Regions from separate parts of the Cryobacterium sp. GrIS_2_6 genome, predicted to be linked through region 1. Evidence: riboswitches for the same ligand, from Rfam matches in the RefSeq annotation. Region 1 holds a riboswitch; each other region holds the start of a gene.
The links. A riboswitch is a leader RNA that binds a small molecule or an ion and turns the genes downstream of it on or off. The one in region 1 is predicted to bind cyclic di-GMP.
Positions count from the first base shown of each region.

Region 2: it holds a riboswitch for cyclic di-GMP, as region 1 does, so the genes downstream of both, RCH22_RS18565 (EAL domain-containing protein) here and RCH22_RS08405 (methyl-accepting chemotaxis protein) in region 1, are expected to answer to the same signal.
Region 3: it holds a riboswitch for cyclic di-GMP, as region 1 does, so the genes downstream of both, RCH22_RS20600 (hypothetical protein) here and RCH22_RS08405 (methyl-accepting chemotaxis protein) in region 1, are expected to answer to the same signal.

Region 1 covers NZ_JAXCHP010000001.1:1,685,586-1,688,790, forward strand. Annotated here, with positions in the region: gene RCH22_RS08405 (methyl-accepting chemotaxis protein) at 1-1,354, opposite strand, end outside; cyclic di-GMP riboswitch class I at 1,398-1,471, opposite strand; gene csrA (carbon storage regulator CsrA) at 1,516-1,824, opposite strand; gene RCH22_RS08415 (hypothetical protein) at 1,821-2,996, opposite strand; gene RCH22_RS08420 (flagellar biosynthesis protein FlhA) at 2,971-3,205, opposite strand, start outside.
Region 2 covers NZ_JAXCHP010000001.1:3,828,976-3,832,180, reverse strand. Annotated here, with positions in the region: gene RCH22_RS18570 (UvrD-helicase domain-containing protein) at 1-985, opposite strand, end outside; cyclic di-GMP riboswitch class I at 1,107-1,180, shown strand; gene RCH22_RS18565 (EAL domain-containing protein) at 1,269-3,205, shown strand, end outside.
Region 3 covers NZ_JAXCHP010000002.1:28,419-31,623, reverse strand. Annotated here, with positions in the region: gene RCH22_RS20610 (CsbD family protein) at 64-234, opposite strand; gene RCH22_RS20605 (hypothetical protein) at 489-653, shown strand; gene RCH22_RS20600 (hypothetical protein) at 1,045-1,332, opposite strand; cyclic di-GMP riboswitch class I at 1,722-1,795, opposite strand; gene RCH22_RS20595 (hypothetical protein) at 2,496-2,846, shown strand.

The DNA of each region.
Region 1 (3,205 bases):
CGGCGGCCTGACGGGCGACCGCGTCGACGGTGTCCGCGATCGCGACGGACGACCGCGCGAGTTCCTCCGTGGTCGCTGTCGCCTCGGTGACCGCAGCGCTCTGCTGGGTCGTGATCGCGGCCAGTTCGTCGGACGACGCCGACAGCTCTGTCGCCGCGGAATTCACTTCGATCCCTGCAGAGCCCAGCTGGGAGATCAGCGTCTGCGAGGTGGCCAGCATGGCATTGAGGGATTCGGCGAGGGTCACGAGCTCGGCGGCACCGCTGGGCCTGGCTCGCGCAGCGAGGTCTCCGCCGGCCGCCTTGTGCGCCACCGCACTGAGCTGCCGGACCGAGCGAATCGTGCTCCACGCCAGCGCGGTCGAGACCACCACCGCGAGCACGGCGCCGAGGACGACGAGGAGGGTCGCGCGTTGCGTCTGGTCAGTCACAGGGGCGAGCACTGTGCCGGCCTGCTCCTTTACGACGAGGACCCAGTTCAGGTCCTTGACCACGTCGAAACCGCCGAAGACGTCATGGCCCCGATAGTCGATGAACCGGGCGGTGCCGGCTACGTGGGTGTCCAAGGCTTCCCGAGTCGCCGCCGTGTCGACGACCGTCGACAGCGCTCCACCTTCGAGGAGGGACACCCCGTCGCTGACCTTCATCGGCGACGCGGTGTCGTAGATCAGCTTGTCCTGCGAGTCGGACACCACGATTTCGTCGCCGGCGTTGAGTTCGGGATTGAGAAGTGTGGCGAGCACTGCCGGGTCGAGATCCGCGATCAGTACGGCGCGGACGTGACCGTCGGCATCCGTGATCGGCTGGGCCATGATCCAGTCGATCTGCTTTCCCTCGCGGACCAGCGAGGTGACCACCGTCTTGCCGGACGTCGCAGCCTGGAACCAGACGAGTCCAGAGGGTGCTATCTGGATATTGGGGCGGCTCGTCGCCAGGACCTTGCCGGAGACATCGGCAATCTCGAGCAGTGTATAGCTACCGTACGCCTTATCGAGTCCGGCCAGTTGGGTGGCCGTTTCGGGAGAGTCGAACGGCTCTGCGACCCTCGTCGCCACCACCGCCAGGTCAGTCCGGCGCTCTCCAAGCCAGTTCTCCAGCTGCAGGGTGATCGCGCGCGCAACGGTGACGCCCTTATCCTGGGCGGCGGCGGCGAGGCTCGTTGCGGACTGTTGGGTGAGCAGCACGGCCAGTAAGACCATCAGCGGCACCGAGACGAGCAGGCTCGCTGCGACCAGCTGAACACCGAATCGACGGGGTAGACGGCGGAGGCGTCGCAAGAACGCCGGGTGCACGGGAGCCTCGGCTCCGCCGGCTCGACGCTCGGAAATCGGGCGGGGAGAGACGGTTGCAGGCATGGTCTTCAACTCTGGCGTGCTCACGTGGTGCCGGTCCTGTCCATTCGGTAGACCGGCTCACCCGAGGGTCCCGTGCCTTTGCGACCCCGCCTCTCGACGGGTGTGCCTTCTGCAACTGACAGATCGGACGAATTCGCCCGATGAATCACCTGATTCGTACTTTAGCAGTCAGGAAGGGCGTCGGGCGGGGCGGTGGGCGCGGCAGCGGGCGCGGCCGACGGGCGTACCAGGCCGAGCGCGGCCTTGAGCTGCGCCTCGGCGTCCTCGTCCTCGGAAAGGCTCCCCCCCCTGCTCGCGGACAGGTTCGCCTCAATGACGGCTCGGAGCACCTCGTCGCGCTGGATCCTGACACCGCGCGGGGCATCGACGCCGATGCGGATGCTGTCGCCGCGCACATCGAGGACGGTGATGACGATGTCATCGCCGATGAGGATTTTCTCCCCCGGTTTGCGCGTGAGAACCAGCATCATGCCAGCCTAGCGCGGGCATCGGGCGTGTCAGGGAGGCGGCCTGCGCGCGGTCCGAGCGTCGCGGACGCTGCTGGGGCACCGTCGACCCAGCCGACCGGAATCCCGAGGTCGTCGACGGTTTCCGGGGAGGACGTCGTCGTCGACCCGACCACGGCGACCGCGTCGATCGGAATGATCGCCGCGACCCGCCCGACCCAGTCGGCCGTGTCCGAGGGCTTCCGGCCGGCATCCACCACGGCCCAGGTCTGGTCCGCGCCGACCATGAGCAGGTCACCGCCGAGGTACTCGCGGTCCCCCGGGGTCTCGCCGATGCCGAAGGCGAGGAAACACGTGCGCCCGCGGGCGACTCCCCCGGCGCGCGCAGCGAGGGCAGAGCGCCGGTCGTCGACGCGACGGGCCCCCTCCGACACCACGGAGCCGGCCACGAGCACCTCGGCGGCCCCGTCCATTGCGGCCATCATCCCGGCGACACGCAAGGTCTCCGCGGGCGCGCCGACGAGCACGACGAGGTCTCCGGGGTGCGTGAAGGGTCGCGGCACGGCCGCCGTGCCCGCGCGTCCTGGCCACGGATGCCCGGCCCGGGTCGAAAGAGTCGCGGGCCGTTCGTGTGTCCCCGCGTTCCGCGGCGATCCGGCACCGGTCGCGGAACCCGACGGCTCCGGCTCGCGCACGGGCCCGGGCAGCGCCCCGGACACCCGCTCAGGAACCGGCTCGGCGACGGTGAAGGTGAGTTCGTCCATCAGCTGGGCGAAGCCGGCGGACCCGGTCGACAGGAGCGGGGTCTGGACCGAGGCTCGCGGCCTCCCGAGGGTTCCCGCATCGTCGGCCCCGTCGGCGTCCTCGAGCAGGGCGAGGATCCCGAGCCGGGCGGCGCGTCCGGGATGGGCGTCGCCGTTTCCGGCGCCGGCAACGGCACCGTCACCGTCACCGTCACCGTGCTCGTCGCGCTCGAGCGGCATCATCCGCACCGGCTGGGCGTGCGCGGCTCGGCGGCGCCGCTCGGGCACTTCGACCGTGACCTCGTAGTGGCGGCTGGCGAAGAAGCCGCGGATGCCGCCGACCGTGACGCGTTCGGCGGAGATTATGCGGGCATCCGCCCCGTGTTCGGCGAGGATGCGTGCCTTCAGTTCCGGAAGCGTCGGACCGTCAAGCTGAAATCGTTTCGGTTCCACGGACCACCCCCACGGTCTCGATGGCGACGTTCGCGGAGGTGACCTCGAGGTAGGACAGCACGGGGAGCCCGCCGGTCTGCGCGGAGACGAGCCGGTGGATCGCCGGGCGGAGGGCCGGGGCGCAGACGAGCACGGCGGTCAGCCCGCTCGCCTCGACGGTGGCGAGCGAGGCCTTGAGCGAGCCCAGGATCGCGTCGATCCGCGCGGGT
Region 2 (3,205 bases), 2.1 Mb from region 1:
CGTTCGCCACAAGCTGCGGGGCCAGGGTGATTTTGTCGCCGTTGACCTCGAGCTGCCGGGTGCCCACCGGGATCCGCTGCCGGGAGCGCACCGCATGCGCGATGAGCGCGGCCATGAAGGCCTGGCCCTTGAGCGCCGCGACGGCGGGGACGTCCTCGCGGGTCGCCTCGACGCCCGGGTACAGCTGCCCCACGCTTGCGAGAACGACCCCGGTCTCGCCGAGCGACGGCAGCACTGCCTCGATGTACTGCAGGAACGAGCGGGACGGTCCCACGATGAGTACGCCGTTGTGCTTCAGGCGATCGCGATGCGTGTAGAGCAGGTACGCCGCACGGTGCAACGCGACGGCGGTCTTCCCCGTCCCCGGCCCGCCCTGGACGACCAGCACTCCGGCGAGGTCAGAGCGGATGATGCGGTCCTGTTCCGCCTGGATCGTCGCGACGATGTCGGGCATGTGCCCGGTGCGCTGGGCGGTCAGCGCGGCGAGCAGGGCACCCTCGCCCTGGTGCTCGGATGGGTCGCCGCCGAGGAGTTCCGCATCGAGGATCTCGTCCTCGATGCGGACGATGGTCCGCCCCTTGGACTGCAGGTGACGCCTGGCCCTGGCTCCCAGCGGGGTCGCGGCCGTCGCCTGGTAGAACGCGCTCGCCTGCGGTACCCGCCAGTCGAGCAGCATCGGCTGCAGTTCTTCGTCGCGCAACCCGACCCTGCCGATGTAACGGAACACGGAGTCGCCGCTCGCGTCGTCCGCGGCCAGTTCGAGCCGGCCGAACGCCAGCCGATCGTCGATCTCCCTCAACTGCACGATCCGGTCCTCGTAGAGGCGCGCGAAGGTGTCCCGTTCGGAGCGGGTCTGGTGATTTCCACCGACGTCGAGCAGCCGTACCGCCGTCAGCTGGTCCTCGGCCTCCCGCTGCAGCGCGTCCAGACGCGCGTACAGCGTTGCCACGTAGTTCTGTTCCCGTTCAAGCTCCAGGTCGACCACCGAAACACCCCTCAAATCCGACATTCGAGTTTACCCGACGCGGATGGGTGCTCCTTCCGGCAAGGCCCCTCGAACGCGGAGGCTAGGCTGGGCCTGTGTGAACACGCTCCCATCTATTGCGGTCTCATACAGGCACACCCGTCGAAAGGCGGGGTCGCAAAGGCACGGGACCCTTGGGTTCGCCGGCCCACACACTGACGGGACTCGGCCTCACATGACCGGCACACAGCATCCACAAACTCTTTTCTCCAGGCTCTGGAATCCATTTCGCCGCCCGGAAGGAATGACGGAGGGCACCCGGTGGCTCTTCACCTGGCTCGCGATCGCCACGCTCCTGCTCACGATCCCCGCGATCCTGGCCTCCGACACCGAGGGAGTGACCCTCATCGCCCTCACGACCGGGGCAGTCCTGATCGCCTCCTGGTCTTACGGGTTCGTCATGGGACGGGTTCCGCTCGTTCTCGACCTGATCGATTCCGTCGCCTTCGTCGCACTCGCCCTCGCGCTGCCGGATCCCGCTGCCGCACTCGGGGTCGTCTTCGGCGCCGTCTGGCTGCGCGGACTCTACGGTTCCACGACCAGGTCCCTCGTTCGCTGCACCCTCTATTCGCTTGCACTCGTCACCACGGTCCTGCTGTGGGCCCCGGTGCATGGGCCGACCGCCGTCATCTCACCCGCGACCACCCTCGGCACGATTCCGACCGTCTTCCTCACCTTCGTGATCGTGCGCCAACTGAGCATCGTTCTGCGATCCAGGGAACAGTCGATGCGCCGCGACCGCGAACTCGCGGCGACCGGCTCCCTGCTGCTCGGCGTCGTCGACGAGGCGGACATCTGGGTCATCGGCTGGGCCGCGGCCCAGGAGATCTGCGTCGCGACCCCCGGACTGCGTGTCGTCCGGGTCGTGCGCGACGGTCCCGCGCTGCGGGTCGTCGGCGCGTCGGGCGAATTCGCCGTCCTGCCCACGGAACTCCCGGCCGAGGTCATCGACACATCCAGCGGCGGCTCCACCACGGGCTCGCCCATGGCGGACCCGAGCGCACTGGATTCCGCCGTCGGCGCTCCCCTGGCCTGGGCCTGCCTCGCCTCGAACGCGCAGGCGAATGCCTGGATCTTCGTTGGCGCCCCCGGGAAGATCCCGGCGGAGGCCCTCGTCGCCGTCCGGGCGCTCTCCAACCAGGTCTCGCTGGCCCTCCGCAACAGCACGGTCCAGGAGGAGCTCACGGTCCAGGTCAGTTCGGATCCGCTCACCGGGCTCGACAACCGGGCATCCTTCATGACCAAGCTGACCGCGATCCTGTCCTCCAGCACCGACGCCGGCGGGGTGCACATCCTCTTCCTCGACCTCGACGACTTCAAGGACGTCAACGACCTGCTCGGGCACCGGGCCGGCAACGAACTCCTCATCGAGGTCGCCGAGCGGATGCGCGCCAACACCGGGCCGAAGGCCGTGTGCGCCCGGCTCGGCGGTGCCGAATTCACCGTCGTCCTGGCCGGTGTCGAGGACTCCGGCGCCCTCTCGATTGCCACCGCCCTGGGCCGTTCGATCGCCGAACCTGTGCTCCTCGAGGGGAACACCGCGCAGGTCGGCGTCAGCATCGGAATTGCTACGGCGGCCGCAGGCATCGAGATCGAAGAGCTGGTGCACCAGGCCGACGTCGCGATGTACGCGGCGAAGGCGAACGGCAAGAACCGCGTCCAGGTCTTCGAGCCTGGCCTCCTCCGCGTGGACAATCCCAGGGTCACCTTCGAATGGCAACTCGCGGCCGCGGCGGCCGCCGACGAGCTCGTCGTGCACTACCAGCCCATCCTCGACCTTCCCGGGCTGCAGTGCACCGCCGTCGAGGCCCTCGTCCGCTGGCAACACCCGGAACGCGGGCTGCTCTTCCCCGGTGACTTCATCGACATCGCCGAGCGGACCGGCGCGATCATCGGTATCGGCGCTTTCGTGATGCGTCGCGCCTGCCTCGACGCCGCGGCGTGGCGGACGGCCAATCCTGGATTCCCGTTGGCCGTGCACGTGAACGTTTCCGCCCACGAGCTCGACCGCGAGGGGTTCGTCGACTCGATCATCGGCTGCCTGGCCGACACCGGGACCCTCGCGAAGGATCTCATCATCGAACTCACCGAGACCGTCGTGCTGGATTCCCCCGCCGCGATCGGTCGCCTCCGTGCGATCGGGGCGCTCGGCGTCGGAATCGCCATCGACGACTTCGGCAC
Region 3 (3,205 bases), on a different contig from region 1:
GGTGCCCCGATACGGGCTGTTGCTGGTTGCGGGTATCGGGACCGGCCCTGAAGAGCTTCGGCTTTACTTCAGGGCGTCTTTGACGTTCTCACCGGCCTGCTTGAGACTGCCCTTAGTGTGATCGGCTTTGCCCTCTGCTTCGAGCTTGGGATTGTCGGTTACCTTCCCAACAGCTTCCTTGCCTGTGCCCACGACTTTCTCGGTCGCGTTCTTGATTTTGTCCGTACCACTCATGATCGGTTTCCTTCCGGTTCAATCGAGCTTTTTCGTAATAGTAAACCCGTCCCACGAACGAGACACGGGTGAGCGCGGGCAGGTTTCACGCCGCACCCTGAATTAACGACTCGGACTGTCACGTCACTTCGTAGATATCCGGGTCGGCCGGCGGCGATCGATCGTGTTCTGTACCGGACGGGAACGCGAGGCAGTAACGGCGGTGATATTATCGGGTCATCACGACGCATTCGTGAGATGAAAGGCACGGCATCATGAATCTCCTTCTTATTGTCATCGCCGTAGTCGCCGTGGTCTTGCTGATCACGGGCGGCTTTGTTCAGTCTCTCCAGTTCCTTCTTTGGGTGGGCATCGTTTTGGCGATCATCGCCGTGATTCTCTTTCTCGTCCGCTCCATCTCCGGACGACGTAGCGTCTAGCACCAGCTACACCCATTGCCCGTCAGGGCCGTTTTTCATGAGCCGCCTGATGAAGTGACCGCGATGCTCGTGAACGTCATCTGAGCGCATGCTCGTGTGAACTTCCAGGAGCCACCCTCATGCCTAGGCGATGGGTCGACCTATTCGGGCCAGCACCGGGCAGGTTGCAGTCCTCGTCGCTGGCGCGACAAGCTGTTGCGGTTCGGCCGGCCCGATCAAGCCATGGTCTCCAGGTCGGGACTGCACAATACGCAAAGCCAGAAGCATCTTCTGTATTAGGGGTGCCGGATTTGCGCAGTCGGAATGCCGCGCAGAAGCCGGGCACCGGTGAATCATGGGCTTCGACCAAAGATCGGTGGCGAGTGCAGTCCGGGACGCCGGCAACATCCAACTAGATGAGTGTTCTGGTTGTTTTCTCTGACAGGCTGCGGTCAATGATGGTGGATGGTGAGTTCACGAAAGACGATATCGCTCCCTCCAGACTCGGGAAGACAGTGCGCTCAACCGGGTCGAGGAATTCCATCACCTCATAGTGGCCGTGGTTCTTGTTGATGAAGCCAACCAGGCTGAGAGCATTGTTTCTGGCGATGCGGCGGTCGATGACTCTCCACTGACACCCAGACAAAGCTCGGACCTCGATGTCCTCAGAGGTGCGGGTCTGCAATCGGCCGGCGATCATGATGCTTCCTCTCCTCAATCTGCCCGTGACGATAGTGCGCCCGTCTGATCGTTTTCTGGACAGCCGATTCGGGTGCCCGTTTACAACGGCCAGAAGTCGAGGGTTCCAATGCCAGAGGTCGTTCTTGGGTTTGGGTCGAAGTGGCCTCGTGGGCGGCCGGCCCCCGTTCAGTGCGACGGTTTAGGTGTCACAGGTTGGGTTTTGGAGCTTTCTTTGTGTTTGTGTTGATCGGCCGGGCGACTGCCGGGGCGGCACCGAACCAGAGAATTCTGGTTTTGGGTTTCGTCGAGTCTTCTGGAAGGGCGGGTTGGGGCTTTTCGTGCGTCTCTGGGGCGGTGGGTTTGGCGGATCGGAGGAAGGGGAAGCTCATTTCGTGTAGGTCCTAACCATTCGGTAGGCCGGCTGGCCCGAGGGTCCCGTGCCTTTGCGACCCCGTCTCACGGCGGGTGTGCCTTGTGCGATTGACGTTCACGCCCGTCTCGCCGGCAGCTGAAAGCCACCTGATTTGAACGTAGCACCCCGGGTTTGAGGCGAGTGGCCCCCTAAAGGGGTGTGTCCTTGCCCGTGTCCTCGAGGTCATCGGCTTCAGTGCGGTCTTCGTGAGGTGGGGAAGTGCCGGCGGGAGATCGGGACTGATCTGAAGACTAGTGCTGCGCGCGAGACGCAGCAGGATCGCGCTGATCGTTTTGCTGGTGAAGCGCTGCCGGCGAGGTCGCCCGGCGACCGGGAAGCGGCGGCGTCGAGGTGGCGGACACGAACAAACAGGGACGCCCGCAGGAATGCACCGCCGCGTTTGCGTCGCGTAGGTTCCAGCTCGACCATCTAGCCACGTATGAGGACGCGATGACTCGAAACGGGGGCGGCGCGTATCTGCGGGAGCAGGCGGTCAAGCTTTTCGCCGGAGTGAATGACCGCCGGGCGCTCGGACCAGCCGCGCGCGGGCCGGGACCGCTTTTCTCACTCATCGGACGATCGTCACGCACGACGATCAAAGAAGGGCGGACATCATCGGGGCCTGATTCTCGCCTTCCGTCAAACAGCGGACGAGCGCTGGGCCAGTGGCCTCAACTCACCCTGATACGTTGGGGGGCTTGGCGCGTTTCGGTTACTTCGAACATGTCAACCCACTTTTCTAATGATTGATATGAGTTCAAGGTGTGGGTATGAGACGAATTTCGTTCAGCGGCGCCTCGTTCCTCACGGCAGATCGAATCGCCGACGCGCTTGTGAGTCTTTTGGTTGTGCTCAATAGAAAAAATAGGTCCGTGGTCGGGCTCATCCCGGTGGTATTGGTCAATGGTGCTGTCGTGACGGCAACGTTGCTCCTCGGACCGGCACATGCTCTCATTGCCGTCCCGGAGGAATCTTTGTGGCCTGAACCCGATGCTGCGGATACCGTCACGCACCTTGAGCGTCTGGGCCAGGCCGCGTCCGCAGAACAGACAGGATTTTCAGAAACGATTGCTATCCCAGATTACGGATGGAGCGACCCGGACTCGCCTGATTTCTGGTAGTGCCACACATCCGCAGCCCGAAAGTGAGGCCCGAAACTGGTCCCGTTCTCCAGTTGATGAGGACGGTTTGGTTCGCGTGGAACGGGGCCTCGGTTTTGATAGGTGTTGAAAGTTGCTCTCGCTAGAGAGGTTGGGGCCCTATTTTCGGTTGGCGTCAACATCAGCCGCGAATCGGTCTACGCGTACCTGCGAGCTGAGGGGTGAACGTGCTTGATGTCCGGTTGTGTAGATGACCTTGATCCCAACTCGGTTGGGATGACGTGGCTGAGATGCCTGATGGCGAGGTGTACCTGGCGTTGTTTCCCGTCCGCGGGGTGCGGGAGGGCGTCTTCCTGCTGCCGGGCTGGGGCCAGGTGTAC